DNA from 3 places in the Exiguobacterium sp. ZWU0009 genome. Region 1 is predicted to be linked to each of the others. Evidence: riboswitches for the same ligand, from Rfam matches in the RefSeq annotation. Region 1 holds a riboswitch; each other region holds the start of a gene.

What was found. A riboswitch is a leader RNA that binds a small molecule or an ion and turns the genes downstream of it on or off. The one in region 1 is predicted to bind S-adenosylmethionine.
Region 2: linked by a shared signal. The riboswitch ahead of L985_RS15640 (Na+/H+ antiporter NhaC family protein) and the one ahead of metK (methionine adenosyltransferase) in region 1 are both predicted to bind S-adenosylmethionine.
Region 3: linked by a shared signal. The riboswitch ahead of L985_RS16335 (LLM class flavin-dependent oxidoreductase) and the one ahead of metK (methionine adenosyltransferase) in region 1 are both predicted to bind S-adenosylmethionine.

What each region holds. Positions count from the first base shown of each region.
Region 1 covers NZ_CP018057.1:2,439,810-2,450,204, forward strand. The annotation lists gene L985_RS12740 (MDR family MFS transporter) at 51-1,229, opposite strand; gene L985_RS12745 (tRNA 5-(aminomethyl)-2-thiouridylate-methyltransferase MnmM) at 1,383-1,982, shown strand; gene L985_RS12750 (alpha/beta fold hydrolase) at 2,033-2,737, opposite strand; gene L985_RS12755 (GNAT family N-acetyltransferase) at 2,816-3,304, opposite strand; gene metK (methionine adenosyltransferase) at 3,443-4,651, opposite strand; SAM riboswitch class I at 4,780-4,906, opposite strand; gene pckA (phosphoenolpyruvate carboxykinase (ATP)) at 5,141-6,709, shown strand; gene L985_RS12770 (EAL and HDOD domain-containing protein) at 6,834-8,090, opposite strand; gene L985_RS12775 (alpha/beta hydrolase family protein) at 8,264-9,019, opposite strand; gene ytkD (RNA deprotection pyrophosphohydrolase) at 8,991-9,464, opposite strand; gene L985_RS12785 (glucose-6-phosphate isomerase) at 9,637-10,395, opposite strand, start outside.
Region 2 covers NZ_CP018057.1:3,014,510-3,024,904, reverse strand. The annotation lists gene L985_RS15665 (CoA-disulfide reductase) at 1-1,793, shown strand, start outside; gene L985_RS15660 (alanine/glycine:cation symporter family protein) at 1,975-3,420, shown strand; gene L985_RS15655 (hypothetical protein) at 3,506-3,967, shown strand; gene L985_RS15650 (aldo/keto reductase) at 4,306-5,118, opposite strand; gene L985_RS15645 (hypothetical protein) at 5,276-5,479, shown strand; gene L985_RS15640 (Na+/H+ antiporter NhaC family protein) at 5,523-6,833, opposite strand; SAM riboswitch class I at 6,915-7,019, opposite strand; gene L985_RS15635 (metal ABC transporter solute-binding protein, Zn/Mn family) at 7,089-8,102, opposite strand; gene L985_RS15630 (alpha/beta hydrolase) at 8,273-9,262, shown strand; gene L985_RS15625 (histidine phosphatase family protein) at 9,280-9,870, shown strand; gene L985_RS15620 (YwpF family protein) at 9,867-10,358, opposite strand.
Region 3 covers NZ_CP018057.1:3,152,751-3,163,145, reverse strand. The annotation lists gene L985_RS16345 (DUF2325 domain-containing protein) at 1-422, shown strand, start outside; gene L985_RS16340 (DUF975 family protein) at 486-1,124, shown strand; SAM riboswitch class I at 1,238-1,340, shown strand; gene L985_RS16335 (LLM class flavin-dependent oxidoreductase) at 1,416-2,474, shown strand; gene L985_RS16330 (ATP-grasp domain-containing protein) at 2,471-3,418, shown strand; gene L985_RS16325 (SRPBCC family protein) at 3,495-3,962, shown strand; gene L985_RS16320 (NUDIX domain-containing protein) at 4,185-4,565, opposite strand; gene L985_RS16315 (ABC-F family ATP-binding cassette domain-containing protein) at 4,632-6,254, opposite strand; gene L985_RS16310 (prohibitin family protein) at 6,554-7,423, shown strand; gene L985_RS17085 (hypothetical protein) at 7,637-9,277, shown strand; gene L985_RS16300 (WxL domain-containing protein) at 9,294-9,986, shown strand; gene L985_RS16295 (WxLIP family cell surface protein) at 10,010-10,395, shown strand, end outside.

The DNA.
Region 1 (10,395 bases):
ACGTAACAAAAGTCAGCGAATCAAAGTGTCCGCTGTCTTACAGATGATGCTCATGATGTGATTTTAGGAATGGCACGAAGGAAGACGACGCCCGCTAACAGGATCAATCCAATCAATGTCAAGAAGACCGCTGACATACCAGATAAGTCGTAGATCAACCCTCCAACGGTCGGACTGATCATCCGCCCTGCTGAAGCAGCGATATTGACATACCCTTGGAATTCTCCTTCTTTCCCGATTGGCGCGAGTCTCGCCGCCATAGCAGGAACCGCTGGCCAGATGAACATCTCACCGACCGTCAGGATGATCATCGCGACGAGGAACATCTTGAAGCCACCTGCGAACGGAACGATCAGATAAGACAAGAGGAAGATTCCTGTACCTGTCATCAGTTGTCGCTTTAAGTCATCTCCAAACCAACGAAGAATTGGTGTTAGTAAAGGTTGCGCGAACACGATGAGTGCTCCGTTGATCGTCCAAAGAATCGAGTATTCGGAAATCGTGACACCGAGCGATTTCGTGTGTACAGCAAACGTTCCCTGCCATTGCACATAAACGAACCAAAGTAAGGCATAACCAATCGAGACGAGCAACATCGTCCGTGCCGCACCGCGTGCAAGGGGCGTGCGTGTCGTTTCGGTCTCTTCATGGGCCGCATGCATCCGCGCTGGTGCCTGAATCCAGGACAACCCGACGAACAAAATGATGGCAAAGGCGATATAGAGGACGAGATTGGCGATGAAGATGTACTGAATCGAAAAGGCAGCGATTTGACCACTGACAGCTGTCCCGAGCGCTACACCAACGTTTTGTGCGACATAGATCGCATTAAAGGCACGACGCCCGCCTTCAGGCCAAATGACACCCGTCATCGCGTAGATCGTCGGAAAAACCATCCCACCGACGAATCCAATCAATCCAAGCATCGCGACGTATCCGAGGTATGTCTGATGAAACAGCAACAAGCCGACGGAAGACAGGACAAGTCCGATGACACTGATGACGAGCGTCTTCTTGCCGCCGAGACGGTCAAACGCTTTTCCACCTAAGTAGTTTCCGACGATTGCTAAGGCCGAGTTGACGAACAACGCCATCCCTGCTTTCGTCATCGACTCTCCTAAATATTCATGTATATATAATGTATTAAACGGCCATAAAAAAGAGGATCCCGTCGTATTGATGGCCATCGCAAGGACAAGGATCCAGACCGCTTTTGGTAATTTTGGCATACCTGTGGTCCTCCTATTTCATTCTCAACCTTGCCACTTTACGCAATCCGTCCCTTGTCTGTCAAGCCACTTCGCTTTTCGTCAACGAATCAAAAAATGATATAATGCAGAAAGAATCTTGCACATACTGAACCATTACTAGAAAAACAGACTATAGGAACAGGAGTCTATGCCATGTCACTTGCCCGTGTACTACCTTATACGAAACAATTACTCGAGTCCGTTATCGAGCCCGGAGACTGCGTCGTCGACATGACTGCCGGAAATGGACATGATACGCAGTTTTTAGCAGAATGCGTCGGTCCAGAAGGTCGAGTCCTTGCGTTCGATGTCCAGGCACAAGCCATCGAGGAATCGACGCGACGTCTCGACGAAGCCGGAATGTTAGCACGCGTCGACCTTTATCATGAAAGCCACATCCATGTCGGTGCCCGTCTTTCGGACGAACAACGTCCCGTTCGTGCCGGTGTCTTCAATCTCGGATATCTGCCTGGAAGCGACAAATCGATCACAACGACAGGTGAAGAGACGCTCGAAGCACTCGATGCCCTCCTCCCGGTCCTCGCTCCCGGCGGTCTTGTCGTCCTCGTCGTCTATCACGGTCACCTGGAAGGAAAACGAGAGCGCGACGCCGTCCTCGATTACGTGACAGCCCTTGATCAGCAAGATTACGCCGTTCTTCAGTACCGTTTCTTGAATCAACAAAATCATCCACCGTTCATCATCGCAATCGAGAAAAAAGTACGCGGATGATTGGACACAAAAAAGTGATGCCTTTTTTTAGAGGCATCACTTTTGTTATTTCATTCTTCAACAAGCTTAAAGAACAACATTAATTTTTCTGCAAACCGTGTGTTCAACCGTTCGAAACTAAAATGCGGAAATCCGTGTAGACGTTGTAAGTAAATCTGATCGCCCCCCATTTTCCGGCATACTTCAAGCGTCAACTTGACGTCTGCGAATTGATCGTCCGGTGCATAAAAACAAGCCAAGTTCACACGCGGCAGTTTTTTTCGTTCCTCGTCATGTACGACGATCTCTTCTTCGATTTCCCGGTACTGTGCATAGGTCAGTTCACCGATACGAACAGTATCTTCCGTACTTTGACCAAATGGTAACGTACCGAGTGGCACATCAGGTCGGAAACGATCGAACGCACTTGCGAAGACTTGTTTGACGCCTCCGAGTTGTTTCGAAGGGTGCCAATCAAATAACGGTGAAATGAACGACAGACTGGCGACAGGTAATTCATATTCTTGCAACAGACGATTGACGACAAGTGCGCCCATGCTACAGGCGACGATATGAATCGGTAACTTACGTTTTCCGGCTTCACGTAATGCTTCTTTTAACAGTTGACCATGTTCTTCAAACGAGATGCGACGTGGTGCGTCGACGAGTAACACTTCATACTCTCGTTCGAGTACCCGAATCAAAGCTTCACTCGGACGGGCACGCAGTTGTAACGGATAGACTAATACGATGATTCCTGTTGGTTGTTCAACCACAAACTCACCTCTTCACTTCATACTTCCTTTTCACGATACCTTATTTCAAGCGCAATCGAAACCGTCCCAAGACGGATTTCACGAGGCGACATGGCGAAGACGAATGACTGATTCTGCTTGACCAAAGACTTCTTCCGTCATCTCACTCAGTTCTTCAAAACCAAATGAGGTCAAGAACTGACGTGCTTTATAGTTACGTGCTTCCACGTAGACTTCGAGTGGGACGGCTCCTTGTCGTTCGAGTTCACGGATCAGACGTCGCCCGATACCATTTTGCTGATATTTCGGTAAGACGTACAGACGAACGATCTCCCACGTTCCCTCAACATCAACAGCATGAATGAAACCGACGATTTCCTCGTCGATGATTCCGACATAAAAATACTCTCCCCGTGCTTCTTCCGCCGTCCGGATCGCACGAACGACTTCTTCTTGCGGATACGCCTCCTGCACGAAATGCGCTTTCGAACGTTCGGAATAGATTTCTGCATACGTATCCAACCAAGATGTGACGGCAATGTCATGAATACGTCCTGCATCAGCTGGAATAGCTTCGCGTATTTCCATAATCGGAACCCCCCTTTGTATTCATACGAATCGACTCATGTACTTTTACCCTCTTCTAGAAAAAACATTCGTTTCCTGCAAAGTTCCCCGTAAACAAAAAAAGTCCGAAAACCCGCGTAGGGTTCTCGGACTTTTTGATTATGCGAAACGTTTTGCTTGTTCTTCAAGAACTGCTGCTTTATCTGTTTGCTCCCATGGAAGCTCAACATCTGTACGACCGAAGTGACCGTATGCAGCTGTTTGACGATAGATCGGACGACGGAGATCAAGCATGTTGATGATTCCAGCCGGACGAAGATCGAAGTTTTCAGCAACCAATTCGACGAGTTGCGCTTCAGGAAGTTTTCCTGTACCGAATGTATCAACCGCGATTGATACTGGGTGCGCGACACCGATTGCGTACGCAAGTTGAACTTCTGCTTTGTCTGCAAGACCTGCAGCAACGAGGTTCTTCGCGACGTAACGTGCTGCGTATGCAGCTGAACGGTCGACTTTCGTTGGATCTTTACCTGAGAATGCTCCACCGCCGTGGCGTGCGTATCCACCATACGTATCAACGATGATCTTACGACCAGTCAATCCAGCATCTCCTTGTGGTCCGCCGATAACGAAACGACCAGTTGGGTTGATGAAGAATTTCGTTGCTGCGTCGATGTATTCAGCCGGGATGACCGGTGTGATGACGTGTTCTTTCAAGTCAGCTTGGATTTGCTCAAGCGTGACTTCTTCTGCGTGTTGTGTCGAGATGACGATTGTATCGACACGAACCGGCTCGTTGTTCTCGTTGTATTCGACCGTGACTTGTGTTTTTCCGTCCGGACGAAGGTAGTCGAGTTGACCGTTTTTACGCACTTCTGCCAAACGGCGTGCGAGACGGTGTGAAAGCGAGATTGGAAGTGGCATGAGTTCTGGTGTTTCTTTCGTTGCGTAACCGAACATGAGACCTTGGTCTCCTGCACCGATAGCATCGATTTCTGCATCAGACATGCTACCTTCACGTGCTTCAAGCGCTTGGTCGACACCAAGAGCGATGTCTGCTGATTGCTCATCGATTGATGTCAATACAGCGCACGTGTCCGCGTCGAAACCGTATTTCGCGCGTGTGTAACCAATTTCACGAATTGTCTCACGAACGACTTTTGGAATGTCGACGTAAGTGGATGTCGTGATCTCACCTGCAACGAGAACAAGACCTGTCGTGACAGAAGTTTCTGCCGCAACACGTGCGTTTGGATCCGCTGCGAGGATTGCATCAAGAATTGAATCCGAAATTTGGTCACAGATTTTATCTGGATGACCTTCAGTGACTGACTCCGACGTGAAAAGTCGGCGATTAAGGTTTGTCATGTATGACCCTCCCAAAAAAGAATTTGACGGTGTACTCATTTCCCCTAGTTGAGTGGGACGGTAAAATGAAAAAAACCTTTCCAAGTCCAAAAAATGGTCAGGGAAAGGTTGTGCGTTCTTCCTTTACCCTCTTATCGTTCGAAGTGTTTACTTCGCTTCAGGAGAGCACCTTTTCCCTCATTAATATGTGAATTAATGTAGGACGGTTGCCGGGTTTCTTCGGGCCTTGTTCCCTCCACCTGCTCAGAATAAGAGTATCCGTTACGAATTACATGATATAAAGTTGTAACTACTCTGTCAAGCAAGGTTTCAAATTCTAGTCGAAACTTTTTGAAAGAGATGTTAAACTGTTAATGCTGAAAGCGTTTCCAGATAAATAGAAATCAGCACCAGAAAATGATTGCTCTCTCTTTAGTATGTCATATATAATAAATGTGTCATACTAAATACGATGAGCCAAAACCAACGTAGGGGAAAGGTGGGGTCAGGATGCCGATGACGGTCCTGAATATCGAAGAACTACTCAAGAAAGAGCATGTGTTCAAACAACTATCTGTTGCTGAACTTGTCGAACATGCGATTCGAAACGAAGAAGGTGTCCTTGCTGAGAACGGCGCATTATCTGTAGAAACGGGGAAATTTACAGGTCGTTCACCAAAAGATAAGTTCATCGTCCGTGATTCTTCCTGCGAGTCTCACATTGATTGGGGTCACGTTAACCAACCAATGGATGGAGACAAATTTGAACAATTGTTGCAGAAGGTTCTTCGTTACATGAACGAAGCCGATCATCTCTACTACACAGAAGCTGCAGCAGGTGCAGATACGCACTTCACCCTTCCGGTCCGTGTGCTCACACAATACGCTTGGCATAATCTCTTTGCCAAACAACTCTTTTTACGCGAATATCCTGAAGTGGCTGCCTTTGAACCGTTCACGGTCGTCTACGCACCACATTTCAAGGCAGATCCTACCGTTGACGGAACGAACTCTGAGACGTTCATCGCCATGTCGTTCGAACACCGAATCGTCTTGATTGGTGGAACGGAGTATGCGGGCGAAATCAAAAAATCAATCTTTTCCGTCATGAACTACCTCTTGCCACAAGAAAACGTTCTTTCAATGCACTGTTCGGCAAACGTCGGACACGAAGGTGACGTTGCCTTGTTCTTCGGTCTATCTGGGACTGGTAAGACCACCCTTTCCGCTGATGATAGCCGCCAATTGATTGGTGACGACGAACATGGTTGGTCACACGATGGTGTCTTCAACATCGAAGGAGGATGTTATGCGAAGACGGTTAACCTGTCACGTGAAAAAGAACCACAGATTTTTGACGCAATCCGCTTCGGAACGGTTCTTGAAAACGTCGTTCTTGATGAAACACGTCACCCTGATTACGATGACACATCGTTGACGGAAAATACGCGTGCTGCTTATCCGATTACAGCAATTGATAACATCGCTGTTCCATCACGCGCTGGTCACCCGAAGACGATCGTCTTCTTGACGGCTGATGCGTACGGTGTCTTGCCTCCGATCAGCAAGTTGACGAAAGAACAAGCGATGTATCACTTCCTATCAGGTTATACATCAAAACTCGCTGGAACAGAGCGTGGTGTAACGGAGCCGGAAGCAACGTTCTCAACGTGCTTCGGTTCACCATTCCTTCCACTCATGCCTGAAAAGTATGCGACGATGCTCGGCGAATTGATTGATCGTCATGGTGTCACCGTTTATCTCGTCAACACCGGCTGGACGGGTGGTGCTTACGGTACGGGTAGCCGCATGAAGCTATCCTACACCCGGACGATGGTCAATGCTGCCGTCAACGGTACACTTGCAACGATTCCAACAGAAGAACATCCGATTTTCGGACTTCATATGCCACTTGAAGTTCCAGGTGTTCCAAGCGAGTTACTCAATCCGGTACGCGTCTGGTCGAATCCGGACGAATACGACACACAAGCGCGTTCGCTTGCTGAGAAATTCCAACACAATTTCCTTCGCTTCGAAAGTGCGACAGATGCAATCAAGTCAGCTGGTCCACGTCTATAAAAAAAGAGCCCTCGGGCTCTTTTTTTAAGCTTAGAAATCGGTAAATCTCTTAAGAAATTAATTCATGATTAACAAAAAAAGAAGTGCACGTTTTTCTCAATCAAGAAAAACATGCACTTCACTTTTAGTCTAAAACAGAATCCGTTTTTTCTTGAAGATGTGTTTCTTTTTGGTTGAGCCACTCCTGACTTTCTGCTAGTAGCGCATAGGAACGAGTAAGCGAGACACCTAAACGTTGACTGAGCAGTTCGAACTGATCAAAATCACCGCGATCTGCACTGATTGCAAGCACTAAACAATCCCGAAACGGATGATCTTTTCCTTGTAGAACGACCTTTAGAGAATCTTCAATTGGCAGTTGGTCGATGATGTCGTCGATATCCACAGACAATAACGCATCAATATGTGATAACAGACCGATCATATAAGCACTCTCCGGCTTTAACGTACGCGTCTCTTTCGCAAACAACTCGCAAAGTTTTGCACAATGTAAGGAAGACCGGAGTAACTCATTTGACCATTCGTAAGGACTAGCAAGCTTCATCTCGCGTAAGACAATTAACGAAATCCAGCTTTTGAGTTGCGAGAAGCCTAGCAATGAGATGGCTTGACGAACAGAGCTGACCGTATTTCGTAATCCCATGCCCGGAGAATTGATCAGTTGCAGTACTTGAATGCTGATATACGGATTTGCTTCAATCTCATCAATGACTTCATCGTATTTTTCGTCCGTATCGAGCCATTTTAGCATCTTCAGCAATACCGGCAATTGAGGAGGGACAGCTTTTCCCTTCATCAACATTGGCTTAGCGTAAAAATAGCCTTGAAACCAGTCATATCCCATGGCAAGACAACGTGTATGATCCTCGTGTGTCTCGACTCGTTCGGCAAGCATCTTAATATGGGGATAATTACGCCGGACAATATGCAAGATTGCACTTTGCTCACGAGTGGGAATCGCTTCGATGTCGATTTTAATTAAATCAATTAGTGCAAATAATTCTGTTCCATGTTGACGAAGTAAATCCGTTTCAAAATCATCGAGTGCTAGCGTAAAACCTGCTTCTTTCCAACTGTGCAACACAGATAACATCTCTGTATCGATGTCGACAGTTTCTAAAATTTCGATAACGAACCGACTTGGATCTAAATAGTGAATCAGATCACTTTTTAAGAGATCCGCCGTAAAGTTGACGAAAAGTTTTTTACCTTCAGCGACATGCTCCACACCCATATGAACAAGTGTATTCGTTAATACATCCATTGTCGCTAAGTCACCGTCGAATACATTCATTTGTTTGACGGAACGATACAGCAACTCAAATGCATCAACTGCTCCGATTCGGTCAACGATGGGTTGACGTGCTAATAAGATATCCATCGTCCTCCATCCCCCTCTACATTACTCATATGGTTCTAATTATATCAAAATTTATTTTTTAGGAAGTTTATTGTTTTTTACAACGAATCAATATTCTTTTTTTCCCATTATGTATGTAAGTTCAATTCTTTAGATGACAAAAAACCGATACGACATTCGTCGTACCGGTTACATCATCGATTATAGATACCAGTCTCAAACCAATTCAATACATTCCACGTCACACGTAACTTTTCGTGAATCGGAAATTGATGCGCGTAGGCGTAAGTCTGAAGCATCGTCTTTTCGGAATGACGCGCAGCATAAGCCGTCGCGTGGCGTAAACGAACGTTTTCATCATACGCACCGTGAATCAATAACACTTCACCTTGAGGTGCGACATGAAGCGGAGAGCGAACCGCGTATGCATCAGGAACCGTGTCGGGTGTACCTCCCGTGTAGCGACGAAGCATCTTTTGCATCGTCTTCTGCTCTTCATAGGTCCATTTCAACTCGGTCACCCCTGCCCACGACACCGTTCGGGCAACTGGACGATGATGCGCAAGGAGCAATGCCATCTGCCCACCACGTGAAAATCCGAATGCGTGAACATGCGAGACACGTTGCTGCAACCAGTCAAAGGCACTGCAGGCGTCTTCGATATCGTGATGACCGAAGTCTTCTTTTCCCGTACCGCCTAAATTCCCCCGATAGAAAGGTGCCATGACAAAAAAGCCAGCCTGTGCGAACGCGAGCAGTCGTGTCGGTCGGACCATTCCGATCGAACGCGTTCCACCACGCAAATAGAGAATTCCCTGACCATTTGCGACTTGCGGGAGTACGATATAGGCACCGACCCGTTCCCCATCCCCTGTGGTATAGAACATCCGAAACGTACGAAACGGACCTTGACGCGGAAGTTCAAACCAATCGGCGTTCGCTAAGTACACGGAGCGTCTCCGGAAGGACACGGTCCTTCATCATGAAGCTGTATTGTCGATTCGTATCGAGACGATCAGGGAGTTCCTCGAATAGAAAAGCACCATCTGTTTCATCCACGGCAAGATGAGACGACAATGATCCGATTTGCGCGAAATAGATGTTTTTGATGATCGTATCACCTTTTCCGGCAACACGATACTGTCCGACATATGAGAGAGAATCGATTTTCCCACCCGTCTCTTCCATCACTTCACGACGTGCGGCTTCTTCTGCTGTCTCACCTGGTTCAACCTTTCCGCCGGGAAATTCGTACCCACGCTGCTTATGATGGGTCAGCAACCATTTTCCTTCGTACACGGCAATGACCCACACGTGCAAGGGACGATCCGAGAACGGATGGTCATCAAAACTTAATTCCACTTGATTTTGATAATAATCCAAGAATGTAATCACGTACGTGCACCTCATTTCTTCTTCTAACTTCACTTTACCTGTTTCACGGGTATTCTAAAAGTGAAAACGCTAGGATTACCTGTAAATCTGGAAAATGATCTCCTACTATCATCCGGTAAACGCAAAAAAACAGCCGATGTTCCACAAGGGAACGATCGACTGTCGTTTCACATTACTTCAAACGTGCTTCGAGTTCTGCTTTTTCTGCTTCGAATCCTGGTTTCCCAAGAAGCGCGAACATGTTTTTCTTGTACGCTTCGACGCCTGGCTGATCAAATGGGTTCACTCCGAGGAGGTAACCACTCATCGCACAAGCTTTTTCGAAGAAGTAGAACAGGAATCCGAGGTGATACGGTGTCATCTCTGGAAGTTCGACCGTCAAGTTCGGTACTTGTCCATCCGTGTGCGCAAGCAACGTACCTTCTGCCGCCTTATCGTTGACGAATTGAATCGACTTGCCTGCAAGGAAGTTCAATCCATCGAGATCCTGAGCATCTTCTTCAACCGTCAACGCATGACGCGCTTGACCGACTTTGATGACTGTCTCGAACAGGTCACGACGACCTTCTTGGACATATTGTCCCATCGAGTGGAGATCCGTCGAGAAGTCGACTGCTGCTGGGAAGATCCCTTTGAAGTCTTTTCCTTCTGACTCGCCGTACAATTGTTTCCACCACTCCGATACATAATGAAGTGCTGGTTCGTAGTTGACGAGAAGCTCGATCGTCTTCCCTTTCGCATAAAGCGCATTTCGGACGACCGCGTATTGATACGCTTCGTTGTCAGCTAGGTTTTCGCTCGCATAGCGCTCTTGCGCGTCACGGGCACCTTGCATCAACTCTTCGATTGAAATACCAGCTGCTGCGATTGGTAATAGACCAACCGGTGTCAAAACAGAGAAACGGCCGCCGACATCATCCGGAATGACGAA
Region 2 (10,395 bases), 570 kb from region 1:
CAGGTCGCCGCATCGTCCTGACAAGTGGACGCGTGATCGAAACCGAGATGAACATCCTATCGATTGGTGTTGCACCGGAGAGCACGCTCGCAGCAGATGCTGGTTTAACGCTTGGCATCAAACAGACGATTCAAGTCGACGATCAACTGCGGACATCCGATCCATCAATCTTTGCGATTGGCGACGCGATTGAAGTCAAAGATTATATCACGAAGGAAGCGACACACGTCCCGCTCGCATGGCCAGCAAACCGTCAAGGACGCCTCGTTGCTGACATCATCGCTGGACGCGACGTCCGTTACAGCGGCACGCTCGGAACAGCGGTCGCAAAAGTCTTCGACTTGACGGTCGCTTCGACTGGTAACAACGAAAAACGGTTACGCCAGCTCGGTCTACGTTATGAAGCGGTTCATCTCCATCCGGGATCGCATGCGGGGTATTACCCAGGAGCGAGTCCGATTTCGATGAAGCTGTTGTTTGATCCGATCGAAGGAACGATTTACGGCGCACAGGCAATCGGTATGACAGGTGTTGAGAAACGGATCGATGTCCTCGCGACAGCGATCAAAGGTGGATTGACAGTGCTTGATTTACCAGATCTTGAACTATCATATGCACCGCCATATAGTTCAGCAAAAGATCCAGTCAACATGGCAGGTTATATTGCGTCGAACATCGTGCTTGGTGACAGTAAGAACGTTCATTGGCACGAAATCGATGAAATTGTCGCAAATGGCGGTTTGTTACTCGATGTCCGTGAACCATCGGAAAACGAGTTAGGTTCGATTCCCGGATCGGTCAATATCTCGTTACCAACGTTACGTGAGAAGTTGGATGATCTGCCGAAAAATCAAACGATCTATGTGACGTGCCAAGTCGGATTACGTGGATATGTCGCGAGTCAACTATTGCAACAACACGGTTATGATGTGAAAAACTTAAGCGGCGGCTACAAAACATGGTCGGTCGTGCATCGCGATCAAGAAGCGCGAAGCCAGGCGAAGGAGGAGACAGCTGTGACGGTAACGAAACGTGAGCCAACAACGAAGACTGCACCGGAACAAGTGACGCTGCTCGATACGTGCGGCTTACAGTGCCCAGGTCCAATCTTAGAGCTGAAAACAAAAATCGATCAGATGACGGACGGCGAGCAAATTTTCGTCAAGGCGTCAGACCCAGGATTCTTGCCAGACGTTCAAGCATGGGCGAAAAAACTAGGTCACACGGTCCATTCAGCGGAGATGAATCAGGGAGTCGTTGAGGTCATGCTTGAAAAAGGGCAAGGAGAGACATCGGCTACAACTCCGATTCAAGTCAATCCAGCGGATGATGCGACGATGGTCGTTTTCAGTGGTGATCTCGATAAAGCACTTGCGTCTTTCGTCATCGCGCAAGGTGCACAAGCGATGGGGAAACAAGTGACGATGTTCTTTACGTTCTGGGGCTTGAACATCATTCGAAAACCAGGCGCACCGGCAGTCGAAAAAGCAGGCATTGAACGGATGATGGGCATGATGATGCCAAAGCATGCTGGGGAGTTACCGCTCTCGAACATGAACATGGCAGGAGCCGGTCAAAAAATGATGAAAAAAGTCATGAAGGACAAACAAGTCGATGCGCTAGAGACGATGATGGCAAAAGCACAAGCAGCGGGTGTCCGCATGATCGCTTGTACGATGTCGATGGACATCATGGGCATCAAGAAAGAGGAATTACTGGATGATATCGATTACGGTGGTGTCGCGAGTTACCTTGGTGCAACGGATGGTGCTAACCTGAACTTGTTCATCTAATTCAAAAATGCTTGATAAAAACGTGTTAAACCTGACATCTGATGTGAGGTTTAACACGTTTTTTGTAGTCTGCGGTATAGATGAGTTTGATTTTTCAAAAAAAATTGCGTATGATAATTCACATGTGAAAAAAGTTTACATCTAAAAAGAGAAACTATGTGGTGGAAGTGGAGGGAATCGGATGGAGAAGCAGGTAATGGATGTAGTCAGTAGAATCAGTGACATGTTATGGACAAACGTACTGATCATCTTACTCGTCGGATTAGGCATTTATTTTACATTCCGGATGCGGTTCGTTCAATTCCGGATGATACCGGAAATGTTACGCTTACTGTTCCAAGGAACGGATAAAGGGAAAGATGGCGTGTCGCCATTCCAAGCATTTGCGATCAGTACGGCAGCACGTGTCGGTACTGGTAATATCGCAGGTGTCGCGACAGCGATCGCACTCGGTGGACCAGGAGCGGTCTTCTGGATGTGGTTGATTGCTTTGATCGGATCGGCATCGGCATTCGTCGAGAGTACACTCGCTCAAATTTATAAGGTACGTGATGATAAGGCGTGGCGTGGGGGCCCTGCCTATTATATGGAGAAAGCACTCGGTCAACGTTGGTTAGGGATCTTATTCAGTATCTTGATTACGATCTCATTCGGATTTGTTTTCAATTCCGTTCAATCGAATACGATCTCGCTTTCACTTCAAAATCAATATGGTTTTGATAAGACCTGGATTACGGTCGGACTGGTCGTGCTGACGGCACTCGTCATCTTTGGTGGCGTCCGTAGCATCGCAACTGTCGCGTCGTTCCTCGTACCAATCATGGCAGGTGGTTACATCCTGATCGCGCTCTACATCATGGCGACGAATCTTGAAGTACTGCCAAGTATTTTTAAATTGATCTTCCAAGAAGGTCTATTCGAATTCAAGACGCTCGCAGGTGGTGCAGTAGGGGCAGCGCTCTTGAACGGGATTCGCCGTGGATTGTTCTCGAACGAAGCCGGTATGGGTTCAGCGCCGAACGCAGCGGCAACAGCGGAAGTCTCTCACCCAGTCAAACAAGGATTGATTCAATCGTTTGCGGTCTTCGTTGATACATTGATGGTCTGTTCAGCGACAGCGATGATCGTTCTCGTCAGTGGAGTGGCAACAAAAGATGCTAGTGGTCAACCGGTAGCTGGGATCGACTTAGCACAAGGTGCCCTCGCATCACAAGTTGGATCACTCGCGACAGGATTCATGGTCGTCGCGATTTTCCTCTTTGCCTTTAGTTCCGTCGTCGGAAACTACTACTACGGTGAATCGAACATTAACTTCATCCGTGAAAATAAACAAGTCTTGATGGCATATCGTGTGCTCGTTCTCGTCATGATCGTCTTCGGTTCACTCGTTGAATCGGCGAACCTCGTGTGGGCTTTAGCAGATATCTTCATGGGGCTGATGGCGATCGTTAACTTGTACGCGATCTTCCGTCTTTCAAAAATCGCGAAACTGGCGCTCGAAGATTATGTCGGGCAACGAAAAGCTGGAAAAGAGCCACGATTCTATGCGGACTCGATTCCGAACTTGCCAGGGAAAGATACGCTTGAAGCATGGCAAGAATCAGAAAAAGACGAAAAAGCGATCTAAGGAAAGGGAGTCAGAGAAATCTGGCTCTTTTTTTGTATAGAACGAATTTAAAAAGGGAATACAGAGTACAGAAGGGAGGGGGAGAATGGAAAACGTACATTTCGTCCGCGTCACGGATGCGGTCTGGGAGTCGTTCGGAAACGATCCCCACATCATCATGGACTGGATTTTATTCATTCATGAGACACAACCCGATCATGAACAATTATTTGCTCTCGAACAGACGAATGCCATCTATCATTTGATGAATCAAATCGATATCTATATTGATCAAGACACACATTACAACCTGGGACGAGCGATCGTTGGCGAAGAGTTGATTGTCAATGAGGAGAAAGCGGCGATCGTCGGCATTCTTCCCTTGCCACTCCTCATCATCTCGGCTGAGGTGATGCGGAATTTTGATCAACGGGCACTCGCTTCGATTCATGATGAAGCCGGAACACCGGGCGAATTCGAGGATATCTGGGAACAGTTCGCCGATTTGCGTGCCTATTTTCAAAAGGCAGAAGAAGCGGAAGATACGATTTTAATTTATTATGTCTGATCAGCTCAAATCATAAAAAAAGAGACCCGCTTCCAAGTCATAGACTGGAAACGGGTCTCTCGTCGTTCAGATGAATCAAGAGGCTGACTCAAAAAGAATGACGCGTCTTTCACGCCCTTTCCTCAGGCGAGACACAAGCCAATTTTCCTGCTGATTCAAGCAGGAAAACGGGTCTTGCTTGTCTCTGACAGCGCAAAGATGCGTTTTTTCCTGTAGGAGTTGCGTGAAACGCGTCATTCTTTTGTTACGAGATAGGGTGGCAGATCATCGTTCTGCCACCCTTCTCTTTGTGGAAACGGACTTTTGAGTCAGCCTCATCTTTTACGTGAATCGTCAGATTAAAAATCGATTTCGTCTGGATCTGGTCCGAGGCGGACATCCGTTGCGATACGATCAATTTTCTCCAGATCATCGGCATCGAGTTGGAAATCAAAGACGTCGAAGTTTTCCGCAATGCGTTCTGGTGTAACGGATTTTGGAAGAGCGACGATGCCGTTGTCGAGATGCCAACGTAAGACGACTTGTGAAGGTGTCTTGCCGTGCTTCTCTGCGATTTCCTTGAAGTCGTTGATTTCGAGGAATTTCCCTTGCATGAGTGGGCTCCATGCTTCGACTTGGATGTTGTGATCTTGCAAGTATTCATGCAGTTCATGTTGTGGTAATTGTGGATGCAACTCGACTTGGTTGATCATTGGTGCCATCAAGCCCTCTTCTGCCAATGTATCGAGGTGATGTTCTTTGAAGTTCGAGACACCGATCGCTTTGATCTTGCCTGCTTCATACAGTTCAACCATTGCTTTCCACGCTTCGATATAGCCTTCGACCGGCCAGTGGATGAGATAAAGGTCAAGATAATCTGTTTCGAGACGTTCGAGCGATTCTGCGAATGCTTCCTTCGTCCGACCGGCACGAATATCATCGTTCCAGACTTTTGACGTTAAGAAGAGATCCTCACGTTTCACGCCGCTTTCCTTGATTCCTTTTGCGACACCGCGCTCGTTTTTATAGACAGCAGCCGTATCGATATGACGATAGCCGACACGTAGTGCTTCAGCGACAGCAGCTGGTGCTTCTGTTTCTTCGTCTACTTGCCAGACACCGAATCCGATTTGGGGAATCGTAATACCGTTTGAAAGTTTTGCGTATTGCATGTGTTACTCCTCCTCATAAAACGTAGTTTAGATTTGCTCGTTTAGTTTAGCATGAACGAACGAAGACGTCCGTTTCCATGCTCATGGAGGAATAAAATACGGTAAAATAGAAAAGAACCATGAGATTTAATCGTGTGGTAAAAGAGGGGGAGAAAAGATGGCTCAAAAGAATAAAAAGTTATCCAAATGTACTTGGCTTAGTATTGGCGCCTTGTTAGTAACGCAGGCAGTGGGTCTATTTCTTAGTGCGCGAAAATCAGGACGTAATCCATGGGTTTGGGGAGGCGCTGGACTTGTTCAATTCCCGCTTCCGGCAATTGCTTACTTCATCTTAGAACGACAAGCGAAGCAGAAAAAATAATAAAACAGGTCCAATCGTCGACGCGATTGGACCTGTTTTATGGTTACGAAGAAATTTTTTCTTGCTTCGTCGCTGTCTTCTTCATGCGTGGCAAGCCGAAGAAAATGGCGATTGATCCACAGACGAAGAGGAGGAATGGATAGAACAGATACGGAATCAGTTCAGGAGAAGCCGTTTTCGTCAATTCTGCTGCAATCAATAGTTGTGCTCCATACGGAATGATGCCTTGAATCCCACAAGAGAAGATATCAAGAATACTCGCTGATTTCTTGCGATCGACTTCATACGTATCGGCGATTTCAGCTGCCAGTGGTCCAGCGACGAGAATCGAGATCGTATTGTTTGCTGTCGCAAGATTCGTTGCACTGACGAGTGCCGCCATACTGAATTCGGCACCGCGACGCTGTGAAATCTTGCGTGTCAGCGTCTCTTTCAAGTAAGCAATTCCACCGTTGAACGTGATCAAGCTGACGAGACCACCCATGAGGAGCGTCAAAATGGAGATTTCCGCCATGCCCATCATTCCTTCAGACATCGAGAGAACGAAGCCACTCAAGCCGAAGCTACCATCAATCATACCGATGATGCCGGTGAGTAACGTACCACCGATGAGGACAAGGATGACATTGACGCCAAATAGTGCAAGGACGATGACAGCGAGATATGGAATCAACTTATAGAATTCAAAGGCTTTTGCTTCGACGACGTCACCAGAACCAGACACGAATGCGAGCAGGATGACCGTCAAAATAGCAGCCGGTAGAACGATCATGAAGTTCGTTCGGAATTTATCACGCATGTTCGTTTTTTGTGTCCGGACGGCAGCAATCGTCGTATCCGAGATGAACGACAAGTTATCGCCGAACATCGATCCACCAACGACAGCAGCCGCTGCGATCGCAACGTTGATGCCTGTCGCTTCATGAATACCGAAGGCGATCGGCGCGAGTGCAGCAATTGTTCCAGTCGATGTTCCCATTGCCATCGAGATGAAGGCAGCGATGATGAACAGACCACTCATCAGGAGTGACGGAGGAAGGAACGTCAAAGCAGCATTGACGGTTGCATCGATGGCACCGATTGCTTCTGCCGTTCCAGAGAACGTACCGGCTAATAAGAAGATGAAGACCATGATCATGATATCGGGATTTCCGGCACCCGTTGCGATTCGTTCAACCGTTTGATTAATGGATCCTTTCGTAGTGATTGCAGCAAAGATCAAAGCGATCAATGCGGCGATAAGGATCGGGAATTTGTAAAAGTCGTCATAGAAGATCCCGGCTCCGATGAAGAGGACCAGGAATACGACGAGGGGAAGCAGTGCCCATTTGTTAAGCGTGATCGTTTCATTCATTGTTGACACCTCGTTTCTCAAAGATACAAAAAAAGACCCCTTCGCAAGAAAGAAGGAGGTCTTTATGAAATAAAGACGCTCTTCTTATCTCTCAAGCTTTCGCTTGCTGGATTTGGCACAGTACGAATCAAATCGTCCGCTGCCGAAACATCATTGGGCCAGTCCCTCCGTTTCTCGCGATAAAAAGAAGTCATTCAATTGTTGTAAAACACGTTTCTTACCGTACCGCATTGAGTAACGCGTGTCAACTGTACTTTACTGAAGTGCTTGTTTCAATGTTTGGACGTTTTCTTCCATCAACTTGAAGTATGAGCTATTTTGTTGCGCTTTCGTGACCGACTCTAGATTATGGATCGTCACGGATTCAGCTCCGATTTCTTTTTGGATGACACGTGCAACCTTCGGTGAGACCGTCTCTTCGAACGCGACGTATTTCAAATCATGCATCCGTGCTTCTTTTACTAAAGCGGCCAGTTGCTTTTGTGACGGTTCATCTGACGGCGAGATACCCGCAATCGGTAGTTGCGTGAAACCATATCGTTCTGCGAGGTAACCGTATGCGGCATGTGTGACGAGAAGTTCTTTTTTCGATCCGTCAGCGACCGCTTGTTTGAATTGTTCGTCCAATGCATCAGCTTGCTGATCGAACGCTTTTAAGTTTTTCTCGAATGTTGCTTTGTATTTTGGTACTTCTTTTGATAAGGCAGTTGTAATCGAGCGTGCCATTGCTTTTGCGTTGACAGGATCGAGCCAGACGTGTGGATCGTATTTTCCGTGGTCATGACCTTCTTCTTCATGCGCATGTTCATCCGTTGCATGATCATCATGCTTTTCTTCTTCGTGAGCGTGTTCGTCTTCACTATGCCCTTCTTCTTCATGTGCATGGAGTGTAGCATCCGATTCCAGTAAGTTGACGTCCTTACTCGTCTCGACGAAGCGGACATCCGTGCCTTTTAGGCTCTCCTGGATTTTTTTCGAATACGGCTCGAGTGTCGTACCTGTCAAAAGGAACAAGTCTCCCTTAGCAATCTCAGTGAGTTGTTTTGACGTTGGTTCGTAAGAGTGAGGATCGGCTCCAGGTGGGACGATCATCTTGACGTCGACTTGATCACCACCGATTTCGCGGGCAATAGCAGCCGTCGCGAACGTCGATGTATAGACTTCTGTCTGGGTTTTATCTGAAGTCGATGAATCGGTATTCGAACCGCAAGCGGCGAGGATACTTGCACTTGCGAAGGCGACCGTTAAAGCAGGAATGATTTTTTTCATTATATGATACCTCCATTATTAAAACGTAACTATTCCGATTTGGACTTTCTCACTATAGCGGAACGCTGGTGAAGCGTCAAGTAGGAATACCGAGACGTTCGACATCTTTTAAAACGGGGTAGAAGGATAATAAAGTGAAGAAACTGGCACGTCTTTTTGGAGGTGATCAAGTGAAACGTGAAACTGCATGGCTAATGGGGGGAGCTGCATTATTGACGACGGCAGCAGCGGGAGCGAGTATCTGGAATAATTATGGTGCACTGCTTCGATGGACCGAACCCGCCTTGCCACTCACAGAAAAACAACTTGCACCGCGGACGCTCACCTACAAACAGGTGGGAGACCGCATCTTACAGCTCGATCTCTATTATCCACCGGGAGAAGGACCGTTTCCAGTTGCCATCTATGCACATGGCGGTGCATTCGTTCGTGGAGAGCGCGATGATATGTTCTGCTTTAGTCCAATCGTTGATCGACTACTTGAACTCGGAGTTGCCGTCTGTAGTATTGAGTATCGTTTGTTCGAAGAGGGCAGTTATTTTCCGGATAACCTCGAAGATGTACGGGATGCGTTATGTTTTTTGAATAAGGAAGCAGAGGATCTTCGCATTCTAAGAGGACGGATGATGGTATGGGGAGACTCAGCCGGAGCCGCACTCATGCTGACGACGGCACTTGCCCCATCTGCTTTCGTTGGTGAGCGTGATGAACGCCACATGCCATTGATCAGTGGTGTGATCGCTTTATATCCACCGACGAACTTTTTGTTGTTTAATTTCATTCAGACTTGGATTGCCCACATTAAGTTCTACAAGGGTGGACGAGAAGAATGGCGCAAGCTAATGACGCATGTCTCACCCGTCACACATTTATCGTCGGATGCCCCGCCAATCATGCTTTTGCACGGTAAAAAAGATCCAATCGTCCCGTTTTCTCAAGCCTTGCATTTCGTTGAAAAGGGAGCAGATGTCGGAGCCGATGTTCGTTTGTTTTCCTTTCCGAATGGTACCCACTCACTTGCCAGTTTTGCTCAGACGGAAAATCCGTTAAAGATCGAGCGATTGCTTGAACGCATTGAACGTTTCACCTGTCAGGTGCTATTGTTGCCACCGCGACAACTTGCGAATGGAAAACATGATACAATCAGTCATATTTCTTAAATGAGGGAGACAGAGACATGACTGAAATTTGTTTAGTGCGGCATGGTCAGACGGATTGGAACTTAAACGAGCGGATTCAAGGGAGAGAAGATATTCCGTTGAATGCAACAGGAAGAAGACAAGCGGAACTCAGCGCCGCTTATCTAGCGAATGAAAAATGGGATATCTTATTAGCAAGTCCGTTGTCCCGTGCTGTTGAGACAGCGGAAATCATCGGGCGTGCTGTTGGTTTGACGATTACGGCGACAGACGAGCGACTTGTCGAACGCGAATTCGGTGCCGCCTCTGGTGAACCGGTCGCAGCGATTTACGAGGCCGTTCAAGCGAACGATACGACACTTGTGCCAGGTCTCGAAACGGAACAAGACATCCAGGATCGCGTGTTCGAGGCGCTACAGGAAGTGACACGCATGCATGCGGGCAAACGGATCTTGATCGTCTGTCACTCGCATACGATTAAGGCAGCTTTATCATCGATTGATGCGACGTTCAGTTACCGGACACCTTTGAAAAATGCGTGTGCGAATTATGTCCAATATACGGATCACTATACGATTGATCGAATCAACGTAGCGGATCACATCACGGACGAGGTCGAAAAACCTTAAGAGACTGGCGCTTTCGGGTGTTCTGCTAGATACTGCTTGAACGTTTCCTTTGCAATGCTCGTAATATGCGCGCCGCGCTTCGAACGACGATCCTTATATTCTTGGACGAGTTCTTCGCCAGCGAATCCATCTTCGACGACTTCGCGTAGGATTGATTCAGATAAATCATTCTTCATCATGACCATCTTACCCGTGAAGACATACGAGACGTGTTCGCTTAAGGCAGTCCGTTCAAGGGGCGTGACGATCATCGCGGCAGGATCATTATCAGGTCGTGAGATCGTGATTTCAATCAAAGCACGTAAATGTTTTGTGAACAATTCATCGACGATCGGCTGATCCATCGGAGGAACGACGATTTCTGCAACCCACTGTGCCGTCTGTTCGGTACTGACCGTCAATCCGTCCTGAATGGCGACGGGAATCGTCGTATCACGTCCTGATTCGTCCATTAAAATGCGTAACGTGCATAACTTAAAGGTTTTCATGAAAAAATGCCCTCCCTTGATCGATTACGATTTTCCT
Region 3 (10,395 bases), 710 kb from region 1:
TCGAACCAATCGTGACGACAGCTGTACCTGGACAATTGATGGATTTCGTCGATAAGACACCGCTTGATTTCACGCGCTTCACAGGTATGCGCCTCGTCATCGTTGGAAACGAACAACAAACGGCTGTTTATCGTGAGTTCTTTGCGCCAACAGGAATCGAATTGATTCATCTCGCAGGAGACGCACAGTCTGCGAAAAAGATTGCTTGTCTCTCCAAAAAGACGGATGCCATCGTCGTCGTGACGAGCCGTGTCTCTCATGCGGCGAGTGCACATGTCATTGCACAGGCGAAAAAACATGGTATTCCGTTCGCGATGGAACGCCTCGACGGTCGACGATCGCTATATACAGCGTGTGAACGACAACTTGAGCGTGCTTGGCTCAACCAGCAACGAGACGGGAAATTATTGAAAAAAGAGTGAAACATTAGAAGAATTCGACCGTAAAGTAAGGTGAGAACTTATTTTTCAAGGAGGACCTTACTCATGTCATCTCAATTAAAAAAAGCAGCGAAGGAGTCGCTCAGCGGTCGTTGGGGATTTGCAGTCCTAGCATTCCTGCTGTTTAGTATCATTCAGGGTGTTCCTAACTTATTTGGATCGGATATCGATGAGCCGTCAAATAGCATGGATCTCGTCGTAATGTTAGTATCGATTTTACTGATTCCATTAGGAGTCGGTTGGACATGGATTGCCATGTCGATTGCTCGTGGAGAAGAAGCGAAAGTGACAGGTCTATTTGAGCCATACGGGATGTTCCTGAAAGTGGTCGGGCTCGCAATCGTTCAATTCATTTTCATCGCACTTTGGACGTTGCTCTTGATCATTCCAGGGATCATCAAATCGTTCTCTTACTTGTTGACGTTCTACATCCTTCGGGATGAACCGTCGATTGGTATCCTCGAGGCAATCACACGCTCGCGTCAACTCATGGACGGTCATAAGATGGAAGCATTCTTACTCTTCCTATCATTCATTGGTTGGGCATTACTCGTGATCGTTACTCTTGGTCTTGCTATCCTGTGGGTCGGACCATACTTCAGCGTCACACTAGCCAAGTTCTATGATCGTGTTCGTGGTGAACAAGCACCAGAGCAGACATCAGATTTCGTCGCACCATATTAATACCGGATCCCGACACTACGTCGGGATTTTTTTATGCTCGAAATAATTCCGATTGGAAAAGACGGTTTAATGGTTGCTTTAGTTCAGTGAATTTTGTACGATGAATGCAACACATCTTATCTAGAGAAGTCGAGGGACTGGCCCGAAGACACTTCAGCAACCCCGCTGTGGCGGAAGGTGCTACTTCCAGGAAGGGATACCTTCTGAAGATAAGAGCGGACAGGACAAGATACCGTCGCTCTTTTCGAACTTCGAAAAGAGCGTTTTTTTTATGATAAGGGGGACGATGGAGTGGAGTATGGTTTTTGGTTACCGATTTTTGGGGGATGGTTACGTAACGTCGAGGATGAACAGATGCCACCGACATTCGATTATGCAAAACAAGTCGCACAAACAGCAGAACGGATCGGCTTCTCGACGACGTTGATCGCGGAATTGAACTTGAACGACATCAAAGGCATCAAGGAACCGAGTCTTGAGGCATGGACGACGGCAGCTGCGATTGCTGCAACGACAGAACGCTTAGAAATCATGACAGCGGTTCGTCCTGGGTTCCATAATCCAGCGACGACGGCGAAGATGGCGGCAAACATCGATCAGTTGAGTGGTGGACGCTTTACGCTCAACGTCGTTTCGGCGTGGTGGGCAGAGGAAGCCAAACAATACAACGGTATCTTCACAGCACACGATGAACGCTATGCTCGGACGGAAGAATTCGTCACGGTCATGAAAGGATTATGGGCAGATGCGTCACCGTATAGCTTCTCCGGTAATCACTACACGATCGAGCAGGCGGAACTTCATCCGAAGCCCGTCCAGCGTCCAGGCATCAAGCTCTACGCTGGTGGAGAGAGTGAAGCTGGAAAGCGGACAATCGTCGAACACTGTGACGCTTATGTCATGCACGGGGGCACGGTCGAAGAAGTAGCCCATAAAATCAACGATATGAAAGTACGCCGGGAATCGACGGGACACGCACCGCTCGAGAGTTTCGGTCTTGCTGCCTACATCATTTGTCGGGATACGGAAGAAGAAGCGCTTCTTGAGTGGCAACGCATTACGGACGTCAAGGAAGACAGCGCCGGTTATGCCGGTTATCAGGATTTCATCAGTAAATCGCAACTGGAGCAACAGGTCGAGCGAAACGATTATTCCGTCTCGAACCGTGGTCTAAGACCGAACTTGATCGGAACACCAGAACAAATTGCGGAACGCATTCTAGCGTTCGAAGCCGTCGGTGTCACGTTACTCTTGTTACAATTCTCACCACAACTCGAAGAAATGGAACGCTTTGCTCGTGACGTAATGCCACTGGTCGAAGCGAAACGAAAGGTAGGTCAACAATCATGACAAAAATTCATATTCTCCACGAAAACCAAGAATGGACGGACCATCTCATCAAACGTCTCGAAGAACTTGAGTTACCGTATGAAGAGTGGCATCTAAATGAAGGAATCGTTCCACTCGATGAACTACCGCCAGAAGGCGTCTTTTACAGCCGGATGAGTGCCTCTTCGCATACACGCGGGCACCGTTACGCGCCGGAGTTGACGGAAGGGGTCCTTGCTTGGTTAGAAGAACACGACCGGACCGTCTTCAACGGAACGCGTGCGCTCCGCCTTGAAGTCAGCAAAGTCAATCAGTATACAGCACTACGTAAAGCAGGCATCCGTGTACCAAAGACGACGGCTGCAGTCGGACGTGATCAAATCGTGCAAGCGGCAAAAGAGATCGGCGTTTCGTCATTCATCACGAAACACAACCGTGCCGGGAAAGGTCTCGGCGTCCAGTTATTCCACTCAATTGAAGCACTTGAAGCCTACCTCGATGGTCCGACATTTGACGAACCAGTCGATGGCATCACGTTGATTCAAGAGTACATCCAAGCACCAGAACCGTATATCACGCGCTGTGAGTTCGTGGGTGGAAAATTCGTCTACGCGGTCCAAGTCGATACGTCGGAAGGATTCGAACTTTGCCCAGCGGATGCGTGTGTGATTGACGACCTGTTTTGCCCAGTTGGTGAAGAAGCACCGCAAACGCCGATGAAGTTCCAAATTGTTGAAAGCTTCGATGATCCGATCATCCAAAAGTATGAAGCCTTCCTCCAAGCGAACCAGATTGCGGTCGCAGGCATCGAGTTCATCAAGGATGCGTCAGGTACGATCTATACGTATGACGTCAATACGAATACGAACTATAATTCGGATGCTGAGGCAGCTGCAGGACGCTACGGTATGCTCGAACTGGCCAAGTTCCTCGGTGCAGCCCTTGAAACAAGCACAGTAAAATAAGAATCTGCTCCCGCCCTGTCACCGGACGTTACAAGACCGGATGACAGGGTATTTCTATAGAAAAGGGGGCGGATCTATGATTACGTGGAGAGAAGAACGACAGCTCGATATTCCGATTGAGGAAGCATGGCACTTGTTTGATCACACGCGATTGCAGCGTTTGATTCCAAACGTCGTCCAGCACGAGGTAATCGAACGAAAACCGGGTGTGGTCGGTTCGACGTATCGTCAAACGTACATGCAGGGTAACCGACTTGAAACCTATATCGTGACCGATTTGGCTTATACGAACGAACCCGACTTCAAACAAAATACGATCGGATTTACGTTGGCTAAAATATTCAAGATCGAGATGACATTTACACTCAAACCACTCGGACCTGATCGATGTCTGTTGATTTATACAGGGAAGAACGAAGGAGCCAATTTTGTTGGAAAGAGTCTGTTGTCGCTTGGAGGCGAGCGAGAGAATGAGAAAATCGTTCATGGGCTGTTGCAACGTGTCGAAGAAGAAGCGGCGAAACAAAAGAAGAACAACGCATGAAAAAACGGATTCCCGTGCCTGGGAATCCGTTTTAGCATCTTATCGATTCGTATATGATTTTTGACCGCTCGTTAAGCCGGATAGATGACCAATACGCATACCGATTCCATCTTTCATCGACTGTTCACGTACTTTTGGATCAACTAAAAGATCAGTTACCGACTGCTAATTTTAAATATAAGTATTGTGATTAAACTTTCGTTTCATCAAATGATTATATCGTTACGATAGTAGGCGCAAACGGGAAATCTGAGGATCATTTTGCATCTCATTCAGTGGTCGAAATCGAACAGCTCGTAATTCTTGTTGATCAAGTGGTAGTTCAGGATCAATCCCGAGTTGAAGTACAGAACTATTCGTGACACGTCGGACGAGAAAACACGTCTCCGTTCCTTGATCGATCGAAATCTCGTAGAGTTGTCGTTCGACCGTGACGTGAAGATGTGTCTCTTCTAATACTTCACGTACGATAGCTTCTTCTTTTGTTTCATTGCTCTCGACACCTCCGCCCGGTAACGTCCAAAATGTCCGGGAAGGCGTGTGTAACTCGACCATTAGGATCTGTTGCTCTTCAATCAACGCCGCGCATACGCGATGCCGCATATCGCATTCCTCCTTTAATGTGTTCAAAAAAAGAGACCGAAACGACAGTTCCGGTCTCTTTTAAAATCATTGCGCGTATAACGCTGTTAGTTGCTGTTGGATCGTATCATTGTTCAAGTACTCATCGTATGTCGTTTCTTTATCGACGATACCGTTTGGCGTCAACTCGATGATCCGGTTCGCGATTGTTTCGACGAACTGATGGTCATGCGAGCTGAAGAGCATTGCGCCTTTATAAGCGATCAAGCCATCGTTGAGTGCCGTAATTGATTCGAGATCCAAGTGGTTCGTTGGATCGTCGAGTACGAGGACGTTAGCACCGCTGAGCATTGCTTTTGAAAGCATACAACGGACTTTTTCGCCCCCAGATAAGACAGAAGCTTTCTTCATGACTTCTTCTCCTGAGAAGAGCATCCGACCGAGGAATCCACGGAGGAACGTATCGCTCTCATCTGCCGGCGAATACTGACGGAGCCAATCGAGAATCGTTTTATCCGAGCCTTCAAAGAATTCCGAGTTGTCTTTTGGCAAGTACGACTGCGAAGTCGTAACGCCCCATTTGAACGTACCGCTGTCCGGTTCCATCTCACCCATAAGGATTTTGAACAGTGTTGTGATTGCGATATCACTCTGGCTGATGAACGCGACCTTATCCGTTTTGTTCAATGAGAAACGAACGTTATCAAGGACTTTGACACCATCGATCGTCTTCGAGATACCGTCGACCATCAAGAGATCATTTCCGATTTCACGTTCCGGTGTGAAACCGACGAACGGATAACGGCGTGACGACGGACGAATGTCATCGAGTGTGATTTTATCAAGCAATTTCTTCCGTGACGTCGCTTGTTTCGCTTTCGAAGCGTTTGAGCTGAAACGCGCGATGAAGGCTTGAAGTTCTTTGATCTTCTCTTCTTTTTTCTTGTTTTGGTCACTTGCCATACGTGAAGCAAGCTGACTTGATTCATACCAGAAATCGTAGTTTCCGATATATAGTTGAATCTTACCGTAATCTAGATCCGCCATGTGCGTACAGACGTTGTTCAAGAAGTGACGGTCGTGGGAAATGACGATGACCGTATTCTCAAATCCGATTAGGAATTCCTCGAGCCATTTGACGGCTTTCAAATCAAGTCCGTTCGTCGGCTCATCGAGTAAGAGAATGTCTGGTTTACCGAACAACGCTTGGGCAAGCAAGACTTTGACCTTTTCCGATCCTGTCAGCTCAGCCATCGTTTTCGAATGAAGGTCTTCTTTAATGCCAAGTCCTTGAAGAAGCATTGCTGCTTCCGACTCCGCTTCCCAACCGTTCATTTCAGCGAATTCACCTTCGAGTTCAGCAGCACGCATGCCGTCCTCGTCTGAGAAGTCTTCTTTCATATAGATCGCATCTTTTTCTTTCATGACTTCGTAGAGACGTTTGTGTCCCATCATAACCGTTTCGATGACTTGGAATTCTTCGTATTCGTAATGGTTCTGACGGAGAACGCCTAACCGTTCGCCTGGTGTGATGATGACATCGCCTTGTTGTGCTTCGATATCACCAGCGAGAATTTTCAGGAATGTCGATTTACCGGCACCATTCGCGCCGATTAGACCATAACAGTTACCTGGTGTGAATTTGATGTTGACGTCTTCGAATAATTTTCGGTCTGCAAAGCGAAGACCGACGTTTTGTACTGTAATCATATAGAGATGAACCCTCGTTTCTAGTAAGTGATGTGCTCATTCGAGTGTACCACAAATCGTGATCTGTCGTAGAGCAGGCAAAGTTCCCTCCATATTAGGACAGAAATTAAAAATAAGCAACCAGACATTTTAAAAAATGAAACATTTTCCAGATGAATGCGTAGAACAAGATAAGGAATTCGTTAGAGGAGGGGTTAGATGGCCATCTTTTTCACATTATTGTTTTTCGCCCTCATCGTTTTGCTTGGCATGGAACTCTACCGCTATATCCAAGAAAAGATCGATAAAGGAGATTCAGAATGAGAGAAATCAAACCGAAGAAAAAAATTCGCCCATCGATGATCATCGCTGGTGTGCTCGTACTAGCGTTGCTTGCAACAACGCCGTTCATCGTTGAACAAATCGAACCTGGACAAGTTGGTGTCGTCTATACACCGTCAAGCGGTGTCAAAGATGAGACGTTATCGCAAGGCTGGCATGTTGTTTCACCGATCACACGAGTGACGGAGTATCCGATTCGGACACAGACAAAAGCACTTGAGAACATGACGCTTGCGACCAAGGACGGAAAGAACATCGTCGTTGACTTTACATACAGCTTCTCCGTCTCACCGGATAAGGTGACGAAAGTCTTCAATAAGTTCGGACCGATTGAAATCGATGAGATTGCAAAAGGGTATCTGAAACAACGTCTCTATGATGCATCGCGTGAGCAAATCTCGAAAGTTACTGTCCTTGAACTGTTCGGTGAAAAATCAGGGAATGTCTCGACGAGCATTCAGACGCAGTTTGCAGAAGACGTCAAGGACATCGGTTTTATCATCGAAGATGTCGCACTCGGTGCGCCGAAACCAGATGAAAAGACACAGGAAGCAATCGATGCGCGTGTCAAAGCGTCGCAGGAACTCGATAAAAAGAAAACGGATCTTGAAATCGCTAAAGCAGAAGCAGAGCGTCTTCGCGTAGAAGCGAAAGGAGCAGCAGATGCCCGTTTGATCGAAGCCCAAGGTTTAGCAAAAGCTCAAAAAGAACTACAGAAGACACTGACAGAAGAAATGATTCAATACGAAGCTGTCAAGAAATGGGACGGGAAGTCACCACTCGTCAGTGGATCGGGGAGTATGGTCCAACTACCGATTCCAGATGCTACAACAGAAGAAAAGAATTAAAACTCGATGTGCTTGGAGACAAGCACATCTTTTTATTTCATTATAATAAATCAACTGACTAAACCTTTATTGGTACTAAATTTTATTATATTAATAAATAACGATACATTTTTTATCTTTTAAATTCCATTTTAATGGTTTATTTACCTTATTCAGAAGGTAGATAGAGATATAGGTCAATAGAAATAGGTCATAAGGATGGGAGGGGTGCATTTGTATCGAAATCGATCGCCGAATCTTTTTATCATCTTAATGATTCTACTGGCAACAAGCTTTCCGATTCCGCACAGTCATGCGACGACTGAGGAATTCGAGATTCCAGACCCTTTGACGTCATCGTTTTGTGAAGAGACGTTGAGTGATCCAAAGAAAAAGGACTTGTTGGAAAAAGAGGAAATTGAACAATGCGAAGAGCTTGTAGAAGTAGAGAAGACGCCATCAACCGAGAGTGAAGACCCATCAACACCTGAGACACCTCCAACCGAAAATGAAGATCCACCAACACCTGAGACACCTCCAACCGAAAATGAAGATCCACCAACACCTGAGACACCTCCAACCGAAAATGAAGATCCACCAACACCTGAGACACCTCCAACCGAAAATGAAGATCCACCAACACCTGAGACACCTCCAACCGAAAATGAAGATCCACCAACACCTGAGACACCTCCAACCGAAAATGAAGATCCACCAACACCTGAGACACCTCCAACCGAGAGTGAAGACCCACCGACACCCGAGACACCTCCAACCGAGAGTGAAGACCCACCGACACCCGAGACACCTCCAACCGAGAGCGAAGACCTACCAACACCTGAGACACCCCCAACCGAGAATGAAGATTCATCAACACCTGAGATAGCTCCAGATGAAGAGGACAATGAAGTTCCCGAGCAGCCTGATTCTGAAGAAGAATCATCGAGCGAAATTACAGCACCTGTCTTAAATCCAATTAAACCAAGACAAGAGAAGCAACAAGCGGTTGCACCGACACTTGCTGGAGTAGCACTGCTCGGAACATCAAGCTTAGATGCTTCCTATAATGGAACGACTCAAACGATTACATTAGAAAATACTGTTTCTGGATTGTTGAGCTTAAATTTATCAAGTGGATATATTATTTTTCGACTACCACCAGAAGTGATGCGAAGTATTGAAACGAGTTCCGTCCAACTGCAATATCGCTATAGTGGATTACTTGGGATTGGAACGCAAACGAGAGATGTGACAGCAATAATCGATCGAACAAATAACCAAATCTATGCTGATGTTAGCTCTTTATTAAAGCTATCTCTTCTAAGTAGCGATCGATTCACCTTATCTTTCAAAGTTGGAAATTTACCAGTCGGAGTCGATAAAGTCTACACATTTCGGAGTGTTTTAGCAGAGGGGTTAGTCGATTTAAATGTTTTAAGTGGTGGTACGGCAACAGCAACACTTGGAATCGGACCAACATTCAACTTAATCGTACCGGATTCGTTAGACTTCGGAGGTCATGAGTTGACAGGACGTGAGAAAATTATTCCTCGCTTGTCTCCAATGACGATTTCTATTTCGCATGAAAATGCAGAAGGTTACAACTGGAAGTTACAAGCAAGTCTCAGTCGTCCTTTGACGAGTAAAGAAAATCATGTGTTAAATGATGTTCTTTATTTTAAGACAACTTCCAAAACTCAATTGTTACAAGCGACTGCTATTGAAATCGCAACAGGAACGATGTCGGTAAGCTCGAATCAGACACCGTTAACCTACGCAGAAAACGAAGGGATTATTCTCGACTTAACTGGCAAATATCCAAAACCTTCATCGTATAGCGCGGACATCCAATGGAGTTTAATCAATGCACCATGAAAAGGAGAGAACAGAGATGAAGAAACGTTTCGCTGTTTCGACGGTATTGATGAGTACGGCTTTGGTTTTAGGAACAACCACTGCATGGGCGGCGACTTCTACTGGCGAGTCGACGGCAAAAATTACGTTCACGTCGAATGAAGCACCGGTCATCGTGGATCCAGATGATCGGGATCCGAACAATCCATATGAACCAGACAAAAACGGCGGAAATACACCTACAGGAAATACTGGAGCATTGACACTCGACTATGCACCTAACTTTGATTTTGGATCAAACGAATTGCTTTCCAATAAAGCTGAGTTTAAGGCGACCGATCAAAAACCATTTCTCCAAGTAACGGATCGACGGGTTAATCGGACAGAATGGGAAGTAACCGTGAAGTTGGGAGACTTTATAGATGGAGGTGGAACACCCTCGTTAATAGGTTCGACGTTATCCATTGATGCCGGTACTGTTCAAACATTAGTGAATGTATCAGGATTCGCGGCACCTACGACAGGAGATATAACATTGACACCAGGAAATGCAGGAGATGCGCAAACGATATTAACATCCCCAGAAGGAACGTTCTCAACTTGGCAAATTTACTGGAAGGGTAACGGAACCGATAACGATTACATCAAACTCAATGTACCAATCAATTCTCAAGTGCAAGGCACACACACCGCAACACTCGACTGGACGCTTACGGATGTCGTGAATTGACTTGAAAGCAGGTGAAGACAAAGATGAAACGATGGGGAGCCAGTTGTCTTGCTATACTACTTTATGGATTGTTATTCTGCGTCATACCTTCGACTAGTTTTGCAGAAGATCGCGTCAATTTTTCGATTGAAGCCGTTCCGAATGCCTACCAAGTGGATTCTGGTGTCTCGTACTTTGATTTACGTATGACGGCAAAACAAAAGACGAACATTCAAGTTCGGATTTTCAATCACGGACCTGATGATCATACGTTTTTGACATCAATCCGGAATGCAACGACGAACGATAATGGTTTGATCGTTTACGATCAAAAGAAACCGGTCCCGTTAGCTCCGACTTCGTTGACGGATCTCATTCAACCGAACGCGACATCGACGTTCATCAAGGGCGGCGAATCGAAAGTCGTTTC